2 regions of the Streptomyces sp. NPDC047079 genome follow, and region 2 is predicted to be linked to the other one. Evidence: predicted binding sites of a transcription regulator. Region 2 holds the regulator's gene; the other holds the start of a gene.
What was found. The regulator HrcA, encoded in region 2, represses chaperone genes, less so after heat shock. The targets are predictions, from matches to a motif close to TTNGCACTCNGNNNNNCNGAGTGCNAA.
Positions count from the first base shown of each region.

Region 1: groL (chaperonin GroEL) is a predicted target of HrcA. The motif match lies at 1,898-1,924, and genes of this name have one in related genera.

Region 1 is NZ_JBEYUZ010000012.1:61,143-64,550, reverse strand. It holds gene groL (chaperonin GroEL) at 152-1,774, opposite strand; gene ABZ823_RS17800 (cold-shock protein) at 2,181-2,384, opposite strand; gene ABZ823_RS17795 (MoaD/ThiS family protein) at 2,836-3,111, opposite strand; gene thrC (threonine synthase) at 3,108-3,408, opposite strand, start outside.
Region 2 is NZ_JBEYUZ010000001.1:499,634-503,041, reverse strand. It holds gene dnaJ (molecular chaperone DnaJ) at 57-1,193, opposite strand; gene hrcA (heat-inducible transcriptional repressor HrcA) at 1,194-2,210, opposite strand; gene ABZ823_RS02180 (MBL fold metallo-hydrolase) at 2,406-3,140, shown strand; gene ABZ823_RS02175 (DUF3097 domain-containing protein) at 3,187-3,408, shown strand, end outside.

The sequences.
Region 1 (3,408 bases), on a different contig from region 2:
ACAGGGGTCAACCGGGACCGTCCGGCACGGCATTCCTGCACCCGGATGCTCCACCCTGTGATCCCGGACACGCCCGAGGGCGGCACCCCCTGTCTCCAGGGAGTGCCGCCCTCGGTTGTGTCCAGCGACGGACCGGTGATCCTCGGAAGGATCAGAAGTCCATGTCACCGCCCGGCATGCCGCCACCGGCGGGCGCGGCGGCCTTCTCCGGCTTGTCGGCGATGACGGCCTCGGTGGTGAGGAACAGCGCGGCGATGGAGGCGGCGTTCTGCAGGGCGGAACGGGTCACCTTCGCCGGGTCGATGATGCCTTCCTTGACCAGGTCGACGTACTCGCCGGTCGCGGCGTTCAGGCCGTGGCCCGGGGTCAGGTTGCGCACCTTCTCCACCACGACGCCGCCCTCGAGGCCGGCGTTGACGGCGATCTGCTTCAGCGGGGCCTCGAGCGCCAGCTTGACGGCGGCGGCACCGGTGGCCTCGTCGCCCTCGAGCTCCAGCTTCTCGAAGACCTGGGAGGCCTGGAGCAGGGCCACGCCGCCACCGGCGACGATGCCCTCCTCGACGGCCGCCTTCGCGTTGCGGACGGCGTCCTCGATGCGGTGCTTGCGCTCCTTGAGCTCGACCTCGGTGGCGGCACCGGCCTTGATGACGGCCACGCCGCCGGCCAGCTTCGCCAGGCGCTCCTGCAGCTTCTCGCGGTCGTAGTCGGAGTCGCTGTTCTCGATCTCGGCGCGGATCTGGTTCACGCGGCCCTGCACCTGCTCCGGGGAGCCGGCGCCGTCGACGATGGTGGTCTCGTCCTTGGTGATGACGACCTTGCGGGCGCGGCCCAGGAGGTCCAGGGTCGCGTTCTCCAGCTTGAGGCCGACCTCCTCGGAGATGACCTCGCCGCCCGTGAGGATGGCGATGTCGCCGAGCATGGCCTTGCGGCGGTCACCGAAGCCCGGGGCCTTGACGGCGACGGACTTGAAGGTGCCGCGGATCTTGTTGACGACCAGGGTCGACAGGGCCTCGCCCTCGACGTCCTCGGCGATGATCAGCAGCGGCTTGCCCGACTGCATGACCTTCTCCAGGAGCGGGAGCAGGTCCTTGACCGAGGAGATCTTGCCGTTGTAGATCAGGATGTACGGGTCGTCGAGGACGGCCTCCATACGCTCCATGTCGGTGGCGAAGTACGCCGAGATGTAGCCCTTGTCGAAGCGCATGCCCTCGGTGAGCTCCAGCTCGAGACCGAAGGTCTGCGACTCCTCGACGGTGATGACGCCTTCCTTGCCGACCTTGTCCATAGCCTCGGCGATCAGCTCGCCGATCTGGGTGTCGGCGGCGGAGATGGAGGCCGTGGAGGCGATCTGCTCCTTGGTCTCGACGTCCTTCGCCTGCTCCAGCAGGGCGGCGCAGACGGCCTCGACGGCCGTCTCGATACCACGCTTGAGGGCCATCGGGTTGGCACCGGCGGCTACGTTGCGCAGGCCCTCCTTGACCAGGGCCTGGGCGAGCACGGTAGCGGTGGTCGTACCGTCACCGGCGACGTCGTCCGTCTTCTTGGCGACTTCCTTGACCAGCTCGGCGCCGATCTTCTCGTACGGGTCCTCGAGCTCGATCTCCTTGGCGATGGAGACGCCGTCGTTGGTGATCGTGGGGGCGCCCCACTTCTTCTCGAGGACGACGTTGCGGCCCTTGGGGCCGAGGGTCACCTTGACGGCGTCCGCGAGCTGGTTCATGCCGCGCTCGAGGCCGCGCCGCGCCTCCTCGTCGAACGCGATGATCTTGGCCATGTGAAGTGGTCCCTCCAGGACTGGGGGTGATTACTTCGGACCGCGCCCGCGCCCGCGACGGACGGCCCCGGCCGGAGGTTCCTTGCCCCACCCGGTCCGTGGCCTCACCGACCCGGTCCTTCTTTGTCACTCTCACCTTCAGAGTGCTAACGCCAATGATTAGCACTCGCCCCCCGAGAGTGCAAGGTGCGCCCGCGGAGCGGGCTCGTTGAGGGGTGGCGGTCGGGTGACGGGCGGGCGCAAGGTGCGCCCGCGGAGCGGGCCCGCCTCAGGAGTGGCGGTCGGGTGACGGGCGGGGCAGGGGCGCGCCCCAGGTGCGCCCTCCGCGGACAGACCGAGGGGCTCGTACCCCAACGGGATACGAGCCCCTCGACACGTCGAACAGTTCAGTCGTCGGCGCGCAACCTCAGCCGGCCAGGCGGACCATGTCCGCCTGCGGCCCCTTCTGACCCTGCGAGATCTCGAACTCGACCCGCTGGCCCTCTTCCAGGGTGCGGTAGCCGTCCATCTGAATCGCGCTGTAGTGGACGAATACATCCGCACCACCGTCGACCGCGATGAAGCCGTACCCCTTCTCCGCGTTGAACCACTTGACGGTGCCCTGAGCCATGCCTAACTCCCCTATTACTGGCCCTTGCACAGATCCACACCTCGCGGATCCGGGTCAGACCTCACCCCCCAACGGTTGGGGGCGTGCGCCGGAACGCGTCGACCGCGGCTGAATGTATCTGCCCAACTGCCGTCTGCAACAGGTCAATCGGACGAGAAATCCGGGCATGACCGGTCGGGAATGTACGGAGAATTCACTCTAATTCAGGGCAAGTCGGGCCCGGCAAATGGAACGAATGGCGCAAAAACCCTGCCTACTTTGGCTACTTCTTGTCGGGTAGGCGGCAGGGACTCCGGGGTGTCCGACCGGGAAACCGGGAGCGGCTTCCCCAACTGTACCTCGCTCAACCATGCAGAATTGCCCCCTCCGTTTCTCTCACGGAGAGGGCAATTCGATGAACTCTCAGTGTTCTCGTTACTGTGGGTAACGGTCACACGGGGGTGAGTGGCCGTCAGCCGCCCGCGACCGCCGGGATGATGGAGACGCCCGCGCCGTCCGGCGTCACCGTGTCGAGGCCCTGCTCGAAGCGGACGTCGTCGTCGTCGACGTACACGTTGACGAAGCGACGCAGCTTGCCCTGGTCGTCGAGGACTCGGGCGGCGATGCCGGCGTGGTTCTTGTCCAGGTCGGCGATGACCTCGGCGAGGGTCGCGCCCTCGGCGGCGACCTCGGCCCGGCCTCCGGTGTAGGTGCGCAGGATGGTGGGGATGCGAACGGTCACGCTCATGCGAGGCCAGCCTCTCGGAAGGAGTCCAGGGTCGGACGGATCGTCGCGGTGAGGCCGGTGCCCGCCACCGCGTCCAGGGTCTTGAGACCGTCCCCGGTGTTGAGGACGACGGTCGTCTTCGTCGGATCGAGCACACCGCTCTCGATCAGCTTGCGCGTCACGCCCACCGTCACACCGCCCGCCGTCTCCGCGAAGATGCCCTCGGTGCGGGCGAGCAGCTTGATGGCGTCCACGATCTGCTCGTCCGTCACGTCCTCCACGGCCCCGCCGGTGCGGCGCGCGATGTCGAGGACGTAC
Region 2 (3,408 bases):
GGGAGGGTGCCCGTGGCCCGGATGTTCCGGGCCGGTCCGGGCATTCCGAGCCACGGTCAGCGCCCGTTGAAGGCGTCCTTCAGCCGTGAGAACAACCCCTGCTGCCCCGGCTGGAACTGCCCCTGCGGCCGTTCCTCACCCCGTAGCTTCGCCAGTTCCCTCAGCAGGCGCTCCTGCTCGGGGTCCAGCTTCGACGGCGTCTGCACCTCGACGTGCACGACCAGGTCGCCCCGGCCACCGCCGCGCAGATGCGTGACGCCACGGCTGTGCAGCGGAATCGACTGCCCGGACTGCGTGCCGGGACGGATGTCGACCTCCTCCATGCCGTCGAGCGTCTCCAGCGGCACCTTGGTACCGAGGGCCGCCGCCGTCATCGGGATGGTGACCGTGCAGTGCAGGTCGTCGCCGCGACGCTGGAAGGTCGAGTGCGGCAGCTCGTGGATCTCGACGTACAGGTCGCCGGCGGGTCCGCCGCCCGGGCCGACCTCGCCCTCGCCGGCGAGCTGGATCCGGGTGCCGTTGTCCACGCCCGCGGGGATCTTGACGGTGAGCGTCCGGCGGGAGCGCACCCGGCCGTCGCCCGCGCACTCCGGGCAGGGGGTCGGGACGATCGTGCCGAAGCCCTGGCACTGGGGGCAGGGCCGGGAGGTCATGACCTGGCCCAGGAAGGACCGCGTGACCTGCGAGACCTCACCGCGACCACGGCACATGTCACAGGTCTGCGCGGACGTACCGGGCGCGGCGCCCTCGCCGTTGCAGGTGTTGCAGACGACGGCCGTGTCGACCTGGATGTCCTTCGTGGTACCGAAGGCCGCCTCGTCCAGCTCCACATCGAGGCGGATCATCGCGTCCTGGCCCCGGCGGGTGCGCGAGCGCGGACCGCGCTGCGACGCCGTACCGAAGAACGCGTCCATGATGTCCGAGAAGTTCCCGAAGCCGCCCGCGCCGAAGCCGCCCGCGCCTGCGGCGCCCGCCTGGGACAGGGGGTCGCCGCCGAGGTCGTAGACCTGCTTCTTCTGCGGGTCCGAGAGCACCTCGTACGCGGCGTTGATCTCCTTGAACCGCTCCTGCGTCTTGGGATCGGGGTTGACGTCCGGGTGCAGCTCGCGGGCGAGCCGGCGGAACGCCTTCTTGATCTCTTCCTGCGACGCGTCGCGGCGCACGCCGAGTACGGCGTAGTAGTCCGTGGCCACTTACGACTCCGCCAGGATCTGTCCGACGTACCGTGCCACCGCTCGTACCGCTCCCATCGTTCCCGGGTAATCCATGCGGGTCGGTCCGACCACGCCGAGTTTCGCTACTGCCTCGCCGCCCGAACCGTAGCCCACGGAGACCACCGACGTGGAGTTGAGTCCCTCGTGTGCGTTCTCATGGCCGATACGCACCCGCATGGCCGGATCCTTTGCCTCGCCCAGCAACTTGAGAAGGACGACCTGCTCCTCCAGCGCCTCCAGGACGGGGCGGATGGTGAGAGGGAAGTCATGCACGAAGCGGGTGAGGTTGGCGGTGCCGCCGATGATCAGCCGCTCCTCGGTCTCCTCCACGAGCGTCTCCAGGAGAGTGGAGAGCACCGTGGTGACCGTGCCCCGGTCCTCCGGGTCGAAGGCCTCGGACAGGTCCTGCACCAGTTGCGGGACGTCCGCGAAACGGCGGCCGGCGACCCGGCTGTTGAGCCGCGCCCGCAGATCCGCGAGAGACGTTTCTCCAAACGGCGCGGGGCAGTCGATCATGCGCTGCTCCACCCGGCCGGTGTCGGTGATCAGTACGAGCATCAGCCGTGCGGGCGCCATGGACAGCAGCTCCACGTGCCGCACCGTCGAACGGGTCAGCGACGGGTACTGCACCACGGCGACCTGCCGGGTGAGCTGCGCGAGCAGCCGTACCGTACGCGCCACGACGTCGTCGAGGTCGACGGCGCCCTCCAGGAAGTTCTGGATCGCGCGGCGCTCGGGCGGGCTCATCGGCTTGACGGCCGCGAGCTTGTCGACGAAGAGGCGGTAGCCCTTGTCCGTGGGGATGCGTCCGGCGCTGGTGTGCGGCTGGGCGATGTAGCCCTCCTCCTCCAGCACGGCCATGTCGTTGCGGACGGTGGCCGGGGAGACACCGAGACTGTGCCGTTCGGTGAGCGCCTTGGAACCCACCGGCTCCTCGGTGCCCACGTAGTCCTGGACGATGGCGCGCAGCACTTCGAGCCTGCGTTCACTGAGCATGCGCACACCTCCAGCGGTCTGTCCCCTTGACGCTTCCCCTGGCACTCTGCGCAGGTGAGTGCCAGCATTCCCGGGGCAAGTGTACGGCCGTCGGGTACGCCCCCGGCAAGGGCGGGCTCCATGCCGTGCCGAGGTGTACCGACCTGTCCCAGGGTGTCCCTGCCAGGGCCGGGTGTCTGCGGATAGCGTCGTGCCATGACGGTGTGGTGGGAAGGGTCCGGGTGGGAGGCGCTCAGCGCCCGGGCGGGGCGCACGCGGCTTCCGGGCTGGGACTGCACGGCCGGACTGGTGGTCGGGGATCATGCGGCGCTCATGATCGACGCGGGGTCGAGCCTGGGGGAGGGCGCGAGGCTGCGCACCGGGGCGCGGCGTCTGCTCGCGCCGCTCGGCGGGGACCGGCATGTGACACATCTCGCGCTGACGCACCCCCACTTCGACCATGTCCTCGGGGCGGGGGCGTTCACGGGCACGGAGGTGTTCGGGGCGGTGGGTGTCGACACGGTGTTCGTCCACGAGCGGGACGCGCTGGTCGCCGACGCGGTGCGGCACGGCCTGGACGCGGCCGAGGCGGCCGAGGCGGCGGACGCGCTGGTCCGCCCGCGCCACCAGGTCTCGGGCGAATGGACGCTGGACCTGGGCGGGGTGCGGGTGCTGCTGGCGAACGTGGGCCCGGCCCACACGGCCCACGATCTGGTGGTCCTCGTGCCCGGCGAGCGGGAGGTGGTGTTCTGCGGGGACCTGGTGGAGGAGTCCGGCGAGCCCCAGGCGGGCCCGGACGCGATTCCCTCGCACTGGCCGGCGGCCCTGGACCGGCTGCTCGAACTGGGCGGCCCGGACGCGGTGTACGTGCCGGGACACGGTGCCGTGGTGGACGCGGCGTTCGTCCGGGCGCAGCGCGACGCACTCGCGGCCCGTTTCGGCGTGTCGTGACGTCTTCCGCGGCCCCTGCGGCCGGACTTCTCCTATCGTCATCCGAATGCGCCAGTACTCACCGGACCTGACCCCGCCGTGGAAGAAGCCGAAGCCCGTTCCCGAGGTCCCGGCGGACCCCGGTCTGGTGGTCGAGGAGCCGCGCACCGGCTTCTGCGGCGCGGTGATCCGCTGCGAGGCGGGCACGGTGACCCTGGAGGACCGCTTCGGCAAGCACCGGGTGTTCCCGCTGGAGCCGCGGGGCTTCCTGCTGGAGGGCCGGGCGGTG